2 regions of the Nanhaiella sioensis genome follow, and region 1 is predicted to be linked to the other one. Evidence: predicted binding sites of a transcription regulator. Region 1 holds the regulator's gene; the other holds the start of a gene.
What was found. Region 1 encodes NrdR, which represses ribonucleotide reductase genes. Its sites were predicted from a motif close to AACACNATATATNGTGTT; they were not measured.

Region 1 (8,121 bases):
CATTGATTCAGCTCCAATATCATCAAGCATAAGTACCGACACCTTTTTTACCACTTCAATTTTATGATTTAACGATTGATCCTGAAATGAACCTTTCAGTTCACGTAAAAATTCTGGGAGATATATTAGCATTGTAGCGACGTTTTTGCTTGCTAATTCATTTGCAATGGCCCCTAAAAGATATGTCTTACCTACTCCAAACGGGCCATGAAAGAATAAACCTCTCCCTCCGTTCTTGTCTTTATCATACTTTTCTATAAAGTCTTGTATTAAATGAACAGCTTTTAGTCTACTTTTATCATCTAAAGCAACTTGATCAATAGTAGCTAGAAGTATTTCACTTGGAATATTAATGGACTGTATAAGATCTTGTTGCTTTTTTTGCTCATCGTATTTTAGTTTTTTATTACATTTATCATATTGTATATCAATTGAATTTCCACTAATAATTAAAGTTGGCTCGTACCCTTTGATCATATTTGAACACCGATCGAAAGATATACATTTCTGACAATTTTTCGACTGGCTAATATATTCATATAATTTATTTAAGCTACGGTCAATCATATCTCCTGTGACTCTATCATGATGTTGATTTAAAAATTGTTGGATATCAGGATTTTGGAGTATTTCAGTTTTCATCTGATTTAGACGTAGTTGAAACTTATCATTTTGGAACAATTTAGACATCGTTTCGTTAATTCGCTCCACTCTGCTCCCCTCTTTTCCTATTTTGAGTTTCCTTTATATTTATTAATTCGCTCCTGAAGCTTTTGCCTTTCCTTTTCAAAATCTACTTCTTCCACTTTTTCTTCACTTACCTGATCCTGTTTCTCTTCAACAAACCAATCAGGTAACAATTCTTTACGAACTGGTTTTTTTGTTGAGGCAGAACGTTTTTTATTATTTGTATTCGCCCAGGTTTGATATTGCCGATGCTCTTGTTTAGCAAGCTCCATCGCTTGTTTCACGGTTTTAATATTTTTTCTCGACCAATGACTAGCTATCTTTTCAACGTAGCCTCTTGTGAGCTTCATATCAGTACGAAGCAACACATAATATATTAAGACGTTCACAACTCCTGGTAATAATTTCTGATTAACCATCACATCTTCAATAATTTGAAGGTCAGCAGCTGATGGTACAGAACCATCCGCAAGATCCATTAAAACCTTCTTTGGTGATATTAATTCAAGTTGTTTTATCAGTTGGTCTTCCTTCGTTTCTACTTGTTGATCATTCATTGTCCTTTGTGTGATCGGTTGTACTTGCTCGACAATAGAAGGTAGCCGATCACCATTCTCAAATTTATACCAGTCTCGTGCTTCTTTGCGAAGTTTTTCTATATCAATTTTATCATCCATAGTTAACGAACTCATCGTAATTTTTTGCATTTCTATTGGGTCTATTTCATATAAAAACGATAGCTTTGTTATCATGTCTTTTACTTTATCAGTAATCGCCTTTTTTGGTACCATACTTTCGGATAAGCCAGCGAAAAATAAATTAAAGTTAAATGCTTCTTGCAAATAAGTTGGTTCATTTTTTGCAGCATTATTGATATAGTTATTTCCTTCTTGAGGTATTAACTGTTCAATGATCTCATCGTTAGCGTTAGATACCATTTCGGAAGGGTGAATAGATTTAAAAATCTCATTAAACGATTTTGTTATAGGTGTATATTGAATGCTGTCGATTTGTTTGTCTGAGAAGAAACGTTTTAGCTTTGCATATTTATTTTTCCCAACTCTATTATACAAAAAAACATTTAATACTCCGTCATTAAAAAATTGATCAGGAGATAATGGAGGTTGCAGCTCATAAATAAAATGACGAACATCATTTTCTTTTTTTTCATATGTTTTTAATAGTCCAATTCCCTCAAGCTTAAGCCTTTGTCTAAAAATTTCATGTAAATTACACTGCATAAGCCCCATTAAACTATGGTGTGTAGATTCTTCACTCCACAATCTATTTTCTTCAAGTTCAGCCCATAGAGTCATAAATAAACTAAAAGCACCATTTTCAATTAATGGTTGATAGAGCAACGTTATTATTTTTCGATCAAACTCTTGTAAAATTGTTTTACAACTCACATAATATCGATCTACAGGAATTAATTCTTTCCAATGATGTTCCACTATATAACCTAACCTTTCATAGATATTCTAACTATTCCTATGTTCAATATATTAAAAAAAGAGCTTGAAGAATATTCTTAAGCTCCTATCTAAATTTCTTTTTTAATTAGTTCTTTTAATTCTTCTATAAAAACGTTGATATCTTTAAATTGTCTGTAAACAGAAGCAAAACGAACGTATGATACTTCATCAATTTTGGACAACTTTTCCATGACCATCTCACCTATCATCTCGCTACCTACTTCGGAATAACCTTGGCTTCTTAAGTCCTTCTCAATGAAGTTAATGATATCTTCTAATTGAGTTAAGGAAACAGGCCTTTTCTCACAAGCTTTAATAAGGCCACGTAGAATCTTTTCGCGACTGAACTCTTCTCTTGTTCCTTCTTTTTTAACAACGATAAGTGGTAGTTCTTCCACTTTTTCAAACGTTGTAACCCGATATTGACACACTTCACATTCACGTCTTCTTCTTATAGCGCGTCCTTCATCTACAGGCCGAGAATCTAATACCCTAGTTCCATTATGTTGACAAGAAGGGCATTTCATACAATCAGCTCCGTTCTTTTCTTGCTGAGTTTTTAATATAGGCTTCTTTCGCATTAATTGTTACTTGTCGTAATAAGCTGTTTTCGTACTAACGTATACAACTACTAGGTTTTGGTACATCTTTTCTAAAGACTATAAGAAGCATATAATACATATCAGTTTTTCTAATGTAAGTAAAAAAGCAACAAAATTTACGCAAAGAGCCTTAATAGAAGAGAACATAGCTTTCCTTAAGTTTCTTATTCTCTATACTCTAATGATATAAAAAGACGAAACTAAGTACAAGCATAAAAATAAAGAGGTATATTGATATACCCCTTTTTTGTTCGAACATTTATATGATTGTTATAGAACTTTTAATTTTGATTTTTGCACTTGCACTGGACCCATTCCACGAGGTAATTCAATATTCTCACGTGATTCAGCACCTAAAGCTTCTGCAATATGTTGAGCAGCAACATTAGGGTCAATACGATCACCACATGTATAAACGTCTATGCTAGCATAACCATGCTCGGGAAAGCTGTGTATTGTTAAATGAGATTCAGAAATAATTACGACACCACTTACTCCGTGAGGAGCAAATTTATGGAAAGCAACTTCTCTAACTTCAGCACCTGACTTTAATGCTGCATCAACAAAAATCTTTTCAATTTCATTGATATCATTTAACTTCTCAAAATTACAACCCCACAGCTCAGAAATAACGTGTCTACCCATTGTTTCCATATGCTAGTCCCCCTTAAGCGATAAATATTATTCAGACATGAATTTCTTCTAACAGATATTTTTCATAACTACCACGGGGGAAAGTTAGTCCAAAGAGGTCCTAACCCTTTAAGTAGCTACAGTATCTATTCATCAAGAAGTTCACGAAAAATAGTATACTTTGTTTGTGTGATTTTTGCAACAACCTTTTCTATTTTTATTCGCGTAAGTTAAGGGCAGTATTGATTTGTGGTGATACTATTTACATTTTCCTTTTTTATAACAAATATCCGATAAAACTTGTGGAAATAACAAAAGTTGCACGTCAATTCCTCCAAAGTCTTATGATTAACTGCACTGCAGAATGTCTGTCTGATGTCTTCTTGCTGATGTCAACGGCAAGTAGAAGACGAGCTCTTGATCTTGGAATGGGTATTTTACTGCAACTTCCATTAACATTGCCTCATCGAAAGAAACATTTTCTTTTCTGAGAAATAACATTGCTCACTCAAAAAGATTATTTACATCTCATGATAATAAATAATATGTCCATATCCATTAAAACTATATAGTAAAAAGTTTATTGCGATTGTAACTAAATTACGTCTGCAATGTGATTTTATCCCATTTTTTAGTAGGGTGTGTTATTTCTTAATATACGAACAACAATTCATGACTTATTAACACTATAATCGTAAATGTTGTTATTTGTATCCAATTGAACAGCTAGTAGTGGTTATATACGATTGTCATCGTTAAATTGAAGTAACGATGACACGAACCCTAGTAGAATCCGTAGCTCAAAAATAACTATCTATACGATGACAACCAAAGAAAAAAGAGTATATTTAAATAAACATACTCTTTAGCTATATAAACCATATCCTTATGCTTTTTTACCCAACCTTCATTTCTGTTTTTTTCATCATTTCACATGCTACATATTTAACTAAATCTACAACTCGACATGAATAGCCCCACTCATTATCATACCAAGCAAGAATTTTTATTTTACGATTATTTAAAACCATTGTTGATAAACCATCAATGATCGAAGAATGGGGATTTGTATTAAAATCAACTGATACTAACGGCTCTGTTGTAAAATCAATAATCCCTTTTAAATAAGTATTAGATGCAATGATAAATGCATCATTTATTTCATCAATTGTTACATCTCTCTTTACATCCACGACTAAATCCACTAGTGATACGTTTGAAGTTGGGACACGTAGCGCCATACCGTGTAATTTTCCTTTTAACTGCGGTAGAACAAGTGATAACGCTTTCGCAGCACCTGTACTTGTAGGAATAATTGATTGCGCACACGCACGCGCACGACGTAGATCTTTATGAGGATTGTCAATATTTTTTTGGTCATTCGTATATGCATGTACTGTTGTCATTAGACCACTTTCTATTCCAAATTGTTCATCAATTATTTTGGCAACTGGTGCCAAGCAATTTGTTGTACATGAAGCATTTGAAATAATATCGTGCTCTTCTGTATTAAATTTACTCTCATTTACTCCCATTACGACTGTAATATCTTCATTTTTTCCAGGTGCTGTTAATATTACTTTTTTTGCCCCTGCATCTAAGTGTAAGCTAGCTTTAGCTCGGTCATTAAATTGACCAGTAGCTTCAATAACAATATCTATATTAAGACTTCCCCAAGGTAATTCTTTTGGGTCACGTGTACTTAACAACTTTATTCTGTTTCCATTTACGATGAGGCAATCATTTTCTGCAACCACTTCACCATCAAATTTGCCATGATTCGTATCATACTTAATTAAATGTGCCAATGTTTCAGCTGGGTAGCTAGCATTTATTGCAACTATTTCTAATTCTCTGCTTGTCATCGCTTGACGAAATACCATTCTTCCAATTCTTCCAAAACCATTAATCGCAATTCTTGTATTCATAATATTACTCCCCTCGAAAATAATGTTATACTTTTCATTACATTCGTGTAATTAGTATAACATAATTATCTAGAATTGTGATAATTAAAATACACATATTTTTTTCCAACATACAAAAAGACCCCTACCTCTATATCTATCGATAAGAAGTGGGGGAATGTTCTCTAAGCTTATGTTCTTTTCGTAAACTATGTTGGTCATGAACTAGAAGTAGTTTTATGTATACTTTAGTTAAGTAAACGCTGAGTGAATAAGGAGAAATATTCTACTCACCGCATTGAAAACCAGCGCATATCCCATGTAGGAAAAGCCTAAATCAACCTAAGATTAATGAGCTTACTGATTCGGCAATATTTGTATACTCCAGTTTTGGAGGAGTTTGTGGAGTTGTTCCTCAGTATTTAATATAGAACCATTATTATTTAACACCGCACTAGCTAAAGAGATTTTATCCTTTAGAGGCATTTGCGAATTAATTCGAGCTTCGGCTTCATGCTTAAGGTAGTTATTTCTTTGCATTAGTCTATGTAATTGAACATCTGGGTCTACATATACAAGTAGCGTTTTGTCGACCATATCAGTTAATTTACTTTCAAACAATAGCGGTATGTCTAAAATAACCACTTGTAAACCTTGCTTCATGTATTCATCCATTCGTTCAAACATCTTTTTACGTACTGCTGGATGCACGATACTGTTCAATTGTTGCCTTTTTTCTTCATCATGAAAGATAATATTACCTAGTTTCTCTCTATCTAACTCTCCATTAGGTTGTGTAACCTTCTCACCAAATGTTGCAATTATTTTTTTATATGCAGACTCACCAGCTGTGACTACCTCTCTCGCAATTATATCTGCATCAACTATAGGAAATCCAAGCTTTTCAAGCATTTTTGCTACTGTGCTTTTACCGCTTGCTATTCCTCCTGTTAGCCCTATGATAAGCGTCATTACCGATCCCCCATTTTCTGCAAGTAATTATATTCGGAATGGGTAGTAACCCCATTCCTCTTTGTTTTAACGTTATAACTTCCATATTCCTAAGACAATTAAAATAACTCCTGGTAAAAAAGAGAACTTTTTTACCCATGTTAGTCCTGAAAATAAAATACCACTTTTTAACCCTAATGATAAAAAAAGCATGCTCATCAATGCAACTGAAGCAGCCATTAACATCGGGGAATAACCTAAAAGGGCTGCTCCAAGGCCTGCACCAAACGCATCTAACGAAAGGGCTGCTCCAAGTAGGAATGCTTCAATACCAGTAATTGTTCCCGATTTGTCTAGATCGGCCGCCATCGGCTTTCTAAGAATATTAATAACTACGCCTAACGATCTAATTTCCAAATTAAATAAAATTTTTTCTTCATCCTCATCTAACATATTTTTCGCAGGACGAAAAAACTGGAATAATACCCAAGCACCTATACATACAAGTACTACCGCACCAATTTTTTCTGCAATGCTTGGAGATAGTATCATTGAAATCATATTTCCAAAAAACATTGCTACACTTAAAGTAATTGCTGAACAGAATGCAATGATAATAATTGACTTTATTGGCAAACTCATTTTTCGCAAGCCATAAGTGAAGCCAACAGTAAAACTATCTAAACTAACTGCAAAAGCTAAAATTATGAGCGACATATATTGAACCATTGCATGAGCTCCTTCCGATTTAGCTACAGTAGTATATGGAAGAAGCCCATCCAAAGTTCAAAAAGAAGCTCTATGTTTTTTTACAGGCGGTTTTATCGCAACGATTGTTGCTTGTCGCACAAAAAATAAACACGTATTTGGTAAGATTTCGTGGCATCTTTTCTATTGATAAAATTACTGAGTTCTCATAAAACTCACATGATGTCCATTTTTAGTAAAAATAACAAAATACTTACGAAAAGAGCCTTTTATAGCTGTTTTTTCGCATCGCTTGTTGCTTGTCCCACAAAAAATAAACACGTATTTGGTAAGATTTCGTGGCATCTTTTCTATTGGTAAAATTACTGAGTTCTCAAACTCATCATGATGTCCATTTTTAGTAAAAATAACAAAATACTTCCGAAAAGAGCGTTTTACAGCTGTTTTTTCGCATCAATTGTTGCTTGTCGTACAAAAAATATTCCGTGGCATCTTTTCTTCTATAAATTGACGACGGTTGCATGTAACTGCATCTTAATCTTCTATTTTACGAACAATAACAATAAAGTTTTTAAAAAAGTGCCTTTTGTACAGCTGTTTTCACTGTTGATTGCATGTAAAAAGCGCAGTACTACAACAAATATGCTTGAAAACATAATCAACTTTTTGCTTGGCAGTTAGGGCAATAAAATGATGAACGCTGATCTATTTTTAGGTTTTCAATAGAACTTCCACATTCAGGACAAAAGTCTTTATTATAAACCATATGGAGTTCTTGGAATGTTCCTTTTTTCCCTTCGGAATTTACATAATCTCTTATAGATGAGCCTCCTAGTTTTATTGCAAGTTCAAACGTTTCTTTAATATGACCTAATAATTCTAACAGCTTTTCATCTGAAACCTCCCCAACAGATGTTAATGGGTTTAGCTTAGCTTTATAAAGACATTCGGATGCGTATATATTTCCCACACCTTGAATGACATTTGGTTGCATAATTACACGTTTTATCGGTTTGTTAATGAAAGCTTTATTTCTTATTATTTCCAAAAAAATCCTTGGAGCATCTTCAGAAGCTGGATCGGGACCAACCTCTTGAAGAGGTCGATAAGCGGTATACTCTTGTTTATTCAAAGCGCCCATCCATCCAAATCTCCTTT
Region 2 (8,121 bases), 320 kb from region 1:
TACAATTTATTTTCCATTAAATGTAGAAGAATGTATAATGATCGAGCCTACAGAAACGGAATCGAAGGAGACACTTGATGCTTTTATTGATGCGATGATTCAAATAGCAAAAGAAGCAGAGGAGAATCCCGAAATTGTTCAAGAAGCACCACATACAACAGTAGTAAAACGATTAGATGAAACAATTGCAGCCCGTAAGCCGATTCTAAGATATAAAAAATAACGAAAACAAAGGATTCACCAATCTCTGGCGAATCCTTTGTTTTTTCTTAAGCTCTTTTTGTAAACTAATGTTGCTATTGTTTCAAAGAGTAAAGGTGTAATGAACTAACTAATACTATACAAGAGATTTTGAAACAGCATGATTGAAAATTGTAGGTGTGTCTTACTTGTAGTTACTTTTTAGCTTTAATTTTTCCAGACCATTTCTTAAACCCGCCTTTTAAATGGTAGAGGTCTTTAAATCCTTTTCTTCTCAACGTTTGTGCAGCTCTTCCACTTCTAATACTGCTTTGGCAATATAAATATACAGGTTTGTCAGGTCTAAGTTCATTAATTCTCATTTTCAATTGTGACAATGGAATATTTCTAGCACCTAATATATGCCCACCCTCAAATTCATTTTGCTCACGTACATCTATTAATTGAGCTTTTCGATATCCCTCACGAAATTGCTCCTCAGTTAATGAAGTTAATATTCTTCTGCGGTATACCGTCATAATTACAAAGTAAACGAGCACAGCACCAACGATAATTAATAATAGTTCCACGAGTAATCTACCCCTTTTCTTCTCTTTCTATCGACATACATTATTATATAAGGCTAGGCTTTGATTAGTAAAGGAAATCCTTATTACTTTTCAAATATATCTTACATTTGGTAGACTATAGACACGCAAAAGAAAGCTAAATAAAAGAGGTAGAGATATGAAAGAAAAATGGCGGTTTATCGATTCTGGAAATTGTTCACCTGCATTTAATATGGCATTAGATGAAGCATTATTAGAATGGCATAGTCAAGGTAAGATTCCTCCTACAATTCGTTTTTATGGCTGGTCGCCACCAACATTATCAATTGGTTATTTCCAAAAAATAGAGAGAGAAATTGACTTAGATGCTGTAAAAAAACACGGGTTAGGATTTGTAAGAAGGCCTACTGGTGGTAGAGGGGTACTTCATGACAATGAATTAACGTATAGTGTAATTGTTTCAGAGAAATATCCTAATATGCCTCATTCAGTAACTGAAGCATACAGAGTCATATCTGAAGGGCTATTAGAAGGTTTTAAAAAGCTTGGCTTAGATGCATATTTTGCTATTCCAAAATCAGAGGAAGAGCGAAGCAGCTTGAAAAATCCACGATCTTCCGTTTGTTTTGATGCACCTTCTTGGTATGAGTTAGTCGTTGAAGGAAGAAAAGTAGCTGGAAGTGCACAAACGAGACAAAAAGGAGTCATCCTCCAACATGGTTCCATATTACTTGATTTGGATGAAGATGTGCTTTTTAGTCTTTTCAAATATCCTAACGAACGTGTTAAAGAAAGGTTACAAAGACAGTTTAAAAATAAAGCTGTTGCGATCAATGAATTAAGGGAAGAGGAAGTTACAATTGGAGAGGCGAAATCTGCGTTTAAAGCAGGGTTTGCAAAAGGGTTAAATATTGATTTAGAACCGTATCAATTAACGCAAGATGAATTAGCGTATGTAAACGACATAGCAACAAAACGATATGAGAATGATGAATGGAATTTTCGCAAATAACTGAAGGCTCTTTTCCTAAAAGGTGTATAGATAACACAACTATTAGTTCTTTATGTGCTAGAAGCAGTTAGAAAATAGTCTCATTAATTCGCTGTTTTCGCATTAATTATTGCTTTTCGTAATTAAAGCTAAATACGATAATGACACCTTTTCTTGAGTACAATGAAGACTAACATGTAATCTGATAACAATACCAACAAAGTTTACGAAAAGAGTATATTAAATTGAAGAGGGTAACTCAGGATGACTTGTCTTATACCCTATATGCTGTATATGAAGGAGGTATGCACCTTACTATTATACAAGATATAGGGTATGAGATATGTCCTTCGTTTATGAGTTATCCTTTTTTCATTGGCTTCTTTTTGTTCTTATTCCTAAAATCTAATAAAAACAGTCAATCTATTTTTTTTGTAAAACTACGAACTCTACTTTTATTTTTGTAGATTGTGCAATAGTGACTTGACAATTCATTGATAGTACAGCCTTTTTACACCACTACTATATATTATTTGGGACATACTTCCTACAGATAAAATAATGCAACTTCTAAATTAGTTAGAAATTCGTATATTAAACTACATATGCGACTGTTTCCTTCATTTTTCTATGAAATGTGTTCTTTTTTTTGTTTGACAAATCATAGAACACTTGACCTAAAATCAACATGTAGTATTAAATGATATAAATGTAACACTATATATTGATCAGTAGGCTGAAATATGGTAAATTATCAATGACATCATTTTTAAACATATGAACAATAATACTTCGTGAGAATGTACATACAAAATAGTGATATTAATAAAGGGAGTTGTAGCAATGACTGTTGTGCTAAAAGAGAAAATGAAAGTGAACGTAGAGAGATTAAATAAGGATATTCAACTTTATCCCCAAGTTCATCAAATTTCACCAAACATGAAGTTAACCCACAAAGGGGTTTCAAGGCTCGTAATGCTTGATCGGTACTCGTTTAAAGATACTGAAAAAGTTACTTTATCAGCAGGTGATTTTGTTGTGTTAACGATTAAGGAAGACCCGAAATTTCCTGCCCGTGGCCTTGGGTTTATTGAAGAGATTGATTGGAAGAACAAATTTGCACAAGTAAGGATAGAGGAAGAATATCGTGGTGCACTTGAACGTGCTGAAGAAATTGAAACAGGCATTGTAAAACGCTCACTAGACGTAATTGAAAAGCCGTTGGAGATTTATTATGAGCAAATTGCAAAGCGTAATGCAACTGGGCTTGCATCCGTTGAGTCAACTGAAGAAAAGCGTAAAGAGTGGTTTGAGAAGTATTATGATGAATTAGTTAACCTGAACTTTGTCCCAGCAGGAAGAGTGTTGTATGGTGCAGGTGCTAACACTGATGTGACATATTTTAATTGTTATGTTATGCCATTTGTTCAAGATTCACGTGAAGGTATATCTGAACATCGTAAGCAAGTGATGGAGATTATGAGTCGAGGTGGTGGTGTTGGTACAAACGGTTCCACATTAAGACCCCGCAATACTTTAGCAAAGGGTGTAAACGGTAAGTCATCAGGGTCAGTGTCTTGGTTAGATGATATTGCAAAGCTAACTCACCTTGTTGAGCAAGGGGGATCACGTCGAGGAGCTCAGATGATTATGTTAGCTGATTGGCACCCAGATATTATTGAATTCATTATCTCGAAAATGCAAAATCCACGTATTTTGAGATTTTTATTAGAAAATACAAGTGATGAAACAATTATAAAATGTGCTCAAGATAAACTTAAATTTAATCGTTTGACAGAGCAGGACAAAGCAATGTATCAAGGGATTGTTAACTATAAAAACATGCCTGGTCTTGGTGGCTTTACAACAGAGATTATTCATGACGCTGAAGAGAAATTACAAGAAAATGGGACTTACAGTGTGCATAACTCAGAGTTTTTAACTGGAGCAAACATTTCAGTATGTTTAACGAAAGAGTTTATGGAAGCAGTTGAAGCAGACGGTGATTATGATCTCAGGTTCCCAGATGTAGAAAGCTATAATGAAAAAGAAATGCAAGAATATAATGAGAATTGGCATAAAATAGGAGATGTGAGGAAGTGGGAAGAATTAGGGTATAAAGTTCGTGTATATCGTAAAATTAAAGCAAAAGAACTTTGGAATTTAATTAATATTTGTGCTACCTACTCTGCCGAACCAGGCATTTTCTTCATAGATAATGCGAATGACATGACTAATGCAAAGGCTTATGGACAACAGGTTGTAGCAACAAACCCTTGTGGAGAACAGCCTCTTGCCCCTTATTCAGTTTGTAACCTTGCAGCTGTTAACTTAGCAGAAATGGCTGATAAAAATACGAAGACTGTGAATTTTGAAAAACTGAAACAAACGGTTGAAGTAGGCGTTAGAATGCAGGACAATGTTATTGATGCTACGCCGTATTTCTTGCAGGAAAATAAGAAACAAGCATTGGGAGAACGTCGTGTCGGTTTAGGGGTTATGGGACTTCATGACCTGCTTATTTATTGTGAAACAGAGTACGGATCAAAGGCTGGTGACGAGCTAATAGATCAGGTATTTGAAGTAATTGCAACAACTGCATATCGCGCTTCAGTGGAACTAGCGCAGGAGAAAGGAAGTTTTCCATTTCTTGTTGGTGAAACTGAAGAAGATACGATTAGATTGCGTACAGCCTTCACAGAAACTGGTTATATGAAACGTATGCCTGAAGATATAAAAGAAAATATTAAAAAATATGGAATTAGGAACTCTCACTTATTAACGGTAGCACCAACAGGAAGTACAGGGACGATGGTTGGTGTATCAACAGGACTTGAACCTTATTTTTCATTCTCTTACTTTAGAAGTGGAAGATTAGGAAAATTTATTGAAGTAAAAGCAGATATCGTTCAAGAGTATTTAGATGAAAATCCACATGTAGATGCTAATGATTTGCCAAATTGGTTTATTTCAGCGATGGAACTTTCTCCACAAGCACATGCGGATGTGCAATGTACTATTCAGCACTGGATTGATAGCTCGATTAGTAAAACAGTAAATGCACCACGTGGGTATACTGTTGAGCAAGTTGAGAGGGTATATGAACGCTTATATAAAGGTGGCGCAAAAGGCGGGACTGTTTATGTCGACGGAAGTCGAGATGCACAAGTACTTACTTTAAAAGCAGAAGAAAATACTGTTGATAAGAAAGATGCAGAAATTCCTTCACGAGATTCTGTAAAAAGCCACGTAGTCTTAGTAGATACAATTAATGATTTGCGGTCGACTGATGTAACAATTGGATCTGAAATTGGTAATACATGTCCGGTTTGTCGTAAAGGAACAGTCGAAGACCTTGGGGGCTGTAATACATGTACTAATTGTGGTGCACAATTAAAATGTGGACTATAACGAGATAACACTACTTTATTCAACAAGTTAGCAAGGGTGGATGTTTACATACTCCATCCTTTTTCTTTTAGCAAAGCTCTTTACGTAAATTCTGTTGCTATCGTTTTCAAATTAGTACCATAAAAAGTATACAGAAGAAAAGGTGTCACGAACGCAAGTTGACGACTTGTTTATTTGTTAATACGAAAAACAACAATCAATGCGGAAACAGCATATGAAAAAAACAAGTGAAATTCCCTTGTAACACTTCTCCATATATTGTACACTTTTAATGATTATTGTTATAAAAATGGAGTAATTGGAGGGTATATCATGCCTACACCAAGTATGGAAGATTATATAGAACAAATCTATATTTTAATAAAAGATAAGGGTTATGCGAGAGTTTCAGATATTGCCGAAGCTTTGTCTGTACATCCCTCCTCAGTTACAAAAATGGTACAAAAACTAGACAAAGATGAGTATCTCATATATGAAAAATATCGAGGATTAATGTTAACCACAAAAGGAAAGAAAATTGGTAAACGCTTAGTTGATCGCCATGAATTGTTAGAACAATTTTTACGAATTATCGGTGTAAATGAAAGTGAAATTTACAATGATGTTGAAGGCATTGAGCATCATTTAAGCTGGAATGCAATAGACCGGATCGGTGACGTCGTACAATATTTTGAAGAAGATGCAAATAGAGTTGAATCTTTAAAGCGTATTCAACAAAAAACAGGTGAGAATCCTTCATAAAATAAGAGTAAGAATATACGTATCATCCCCATGTCAACTTAACTAAAAAATGAATTATGTTAGAGAGGCCTTTTCTCGATATTCAATCGAGAAGAGGCCTTTAAATTTCTCTTTAAGCATGCTAAAATACACCATTCTAAACTCATAAACTGTTAGGAATGCTTTAATCCCTGCTTTTGAGTGTTCTACATACAATTCCCTTTTTTAAACAACTTTTGATACAAGCGTTATCACGACAATTTTTCTACTTATTAAGAAGATGTATCCGTGCTGTTTTGTTCTAATTGATTCTATTTTTGATTAGACATGTAGAAGATGCATTTCTTTTAGGGGGAGTAGAGATGTATATTGATGGAGTGTTTTCGGGTGGTGGCATAAAAGGGTTTTCTTTAATTGGCGCCTATCAAGCAATAGAAGAAAAAGGCTTACACTTCACAAGAGTTGCTGGAACGAGCGCTGGAGCAATTATTACTGCATTTATTGCTTCCGGATATAGCAGTAAGGAAATACTTTCAATTATGGAGGAAGTAGATGTAAAGACATTTTTAGATGCTCGTAAATCAATTTTGCCTGCTGCAATTGGCAAGTGGATTCAACTCTATTGGAGAATGGGATTGTATAAAGGCGATGAGTTAGAAAAGTGGGTTGGCAGAGAATTAAGGAAAAAAGGTGTACGTACTTTTAGGGATTTACCAAATGGTTCTTTGCGTTTTGTTGCATCAGATTTAACAAATGGAAAAATGCTTGTCTTGCCAAATGATCTTCCTAAATATGGAATGAATCCAGATAGTTTCTCTGTTGCAAAAGCAGTGAGAATGAGTGCTAGCCTACCATATTTTTTTGAACCAGTAAAATTATTAGTAAAAGGAAAACCTGTGATTGTTGATGGAGGAGTTTTAAGTAATTTTCCGATCTTTTTGTTTGATGAAGAAAAGAAACTAAAAAAACGACCTGTACTAGGTATTAAATTAAGTGCGAAAGAGAGTGAACAACAGAATAATAAGATAAATAATGCAATTGAGTTATTTCCAGCATTATTTGAGACAATGAAGGTAGCACATGATGAACGGCACATCTCGCGAAGACACGAAAGAAATATAATCTTTATTCCAATGAATCATACAGTTACAACTGAATTTTCAATATCTGATGAAAAAAAGCAGGAGTTAGTGAAACTTGGATATGAGCAAACAAGTAGTTTTTTAAAAAAATGGTCCTATTAGTAGTGGTATATAGAAAAGAGAGTAGCTCAAATACTTAGCTAATAGTTACTAAAAAAAGAAGAACCAAGCTGTTAAAATGATGCTCGGTTCTTCTTTTTCCCTTTTTTTCCTTCTATAACAGTTAAATGTGGATGATTTTTACGCTTTTGAATGTTAGGGTGAGCAGCTTTGTTTGATTGAACAGATTTTGACATTGGTCTAGCTACTTGGTTGTTTCGATTACGTTCATTATATCGCTTGTTTGATTGCTTCACTGCTTTCTTGTATGCAGAATGTTCAGTATTTCTTTTGTTACTACCAGATAGTAACTGCAAAATCATATAAAAAATACCAAAAACAATCAGTCCCGTTATAAGAGTTAAAATAAGTGTTTCAGGTCTATTAAAAAGCACGTACAACAATCCCAGGCCACTTAAACTAATTATTATAATCATTGGTAAAGACGAGCGACGTTGCAACGAATCCACCTCCCTAAACATTCTATATAACTATTGTATTAACCAAAATAGGTCAAGTTGACAAATGTTATACAATTTCTTCAGTTTTATTTATAGCATTAGGGTCATTTTCTAAACGTAATAATTCATTAAATGAAGCAATGGCTACTTCAACTTGACTATCAGTTGGCTCTTTCGTCGTTAGTAATTGCAGCCATAATCCAGGATACCCTAAATAACGAAGCAATGGGATATCACGTAATTTATTGGTAATTTGCAACACTTCAAACGAAATTCCTAATACTACTGGAATTAATGCGAGTCGATTCACAACTCTAAGCCATAACGGTTCTGTTGCAACAAATGGAAGCATGTAGACAAAAACGCCAACTATCACAGTAAATATAATAAAGCTACTGCCACAACGATAGTGTAGTCTTGATTGATTTTGAACATTTTGGACTGTTAGTGGTAAGTCACTTTCAAATGCATTAATTACTTTATGTTCTGCTCCGTGATATTGAAAAACACGCCTAATGAGAGGAGTTAATGAAATAAAGTAAATATAA

Region 2: V1503_RS16125 (vitamin B12-dependent ribonucleotide reductase) is a predicted target of NrdR. The motif match lies at 2,454-2,471, and genes of this name have one in related genera.

Annotation. Positions count from the first base shown of each region.
Region 1 covers NZ_JBKAEG010000001.1:3,153,844-3,161,964, reverse strand. Annotated here, with positions in the region: gene dnaI (primosomal protein DnaI) at 1-711, opposite strand, end outside; gene V1503_RS14640 (replication initiation and membrane attachment family protein) at 729-2,141, opposite strand; gene nrdR (transcriptional regulator NrdR) at 2,231-2,689, opposite strand; gene speD (adenosylmethionine decarboxylase) at 3,035-3,418, opposite strand; gene V1503_RS14625 (glyceraldehyde-3-phosphate dehydrogenase) at 4,294-5,325, opposite strand; gene coaE (dephospho-CoA kinase) at 5,662-6,276, opposite strand; gene ytaF (sporulation membrane protein YtaF) at 6,349-6,984, opposite strand; gene mutM (bifunctional DNA-formamidopyrimidine glycosylase/DNA-(apurinic or apyrimidinic site) lyase) at 7,622-8,121, opposite strand, start outside.
Region 2 covers NZ_JBKAEG010000001.1:3,476,325-3,484,445, forward strand. Annotated here, with positions in the region: gene gcvPB (aminomethyl-transferring glycine dehydrogenase subunit GcvPB) at 1-223, shown strand, start outside; gene V1503_RS16115 (rhodanese-like domain-containing protein) at 396-719, opposite strand; gene V1503_RS16120 (lipoate--protein ligase family protein) at 928-1,761, shown strand; gene V1503_RS16125 (vitamin B12-dependent ribonucleotide reductase) at 2,584-5,151, shown strand; gene mntR (transcriptional regulator MntR) at 5,464-5,892, shown strand; gene V1503_RS16135 (patatin-like phospholipase family protein) at 6,234-7,115, shown strand; gene V1503_RS16140 (SA1362 family protein) at 7,187-7,573, opposite strand; gene V1503_RS16145 (DUF1385 domain-containing protein) at 7,641-8,121, opposite strand, start outside.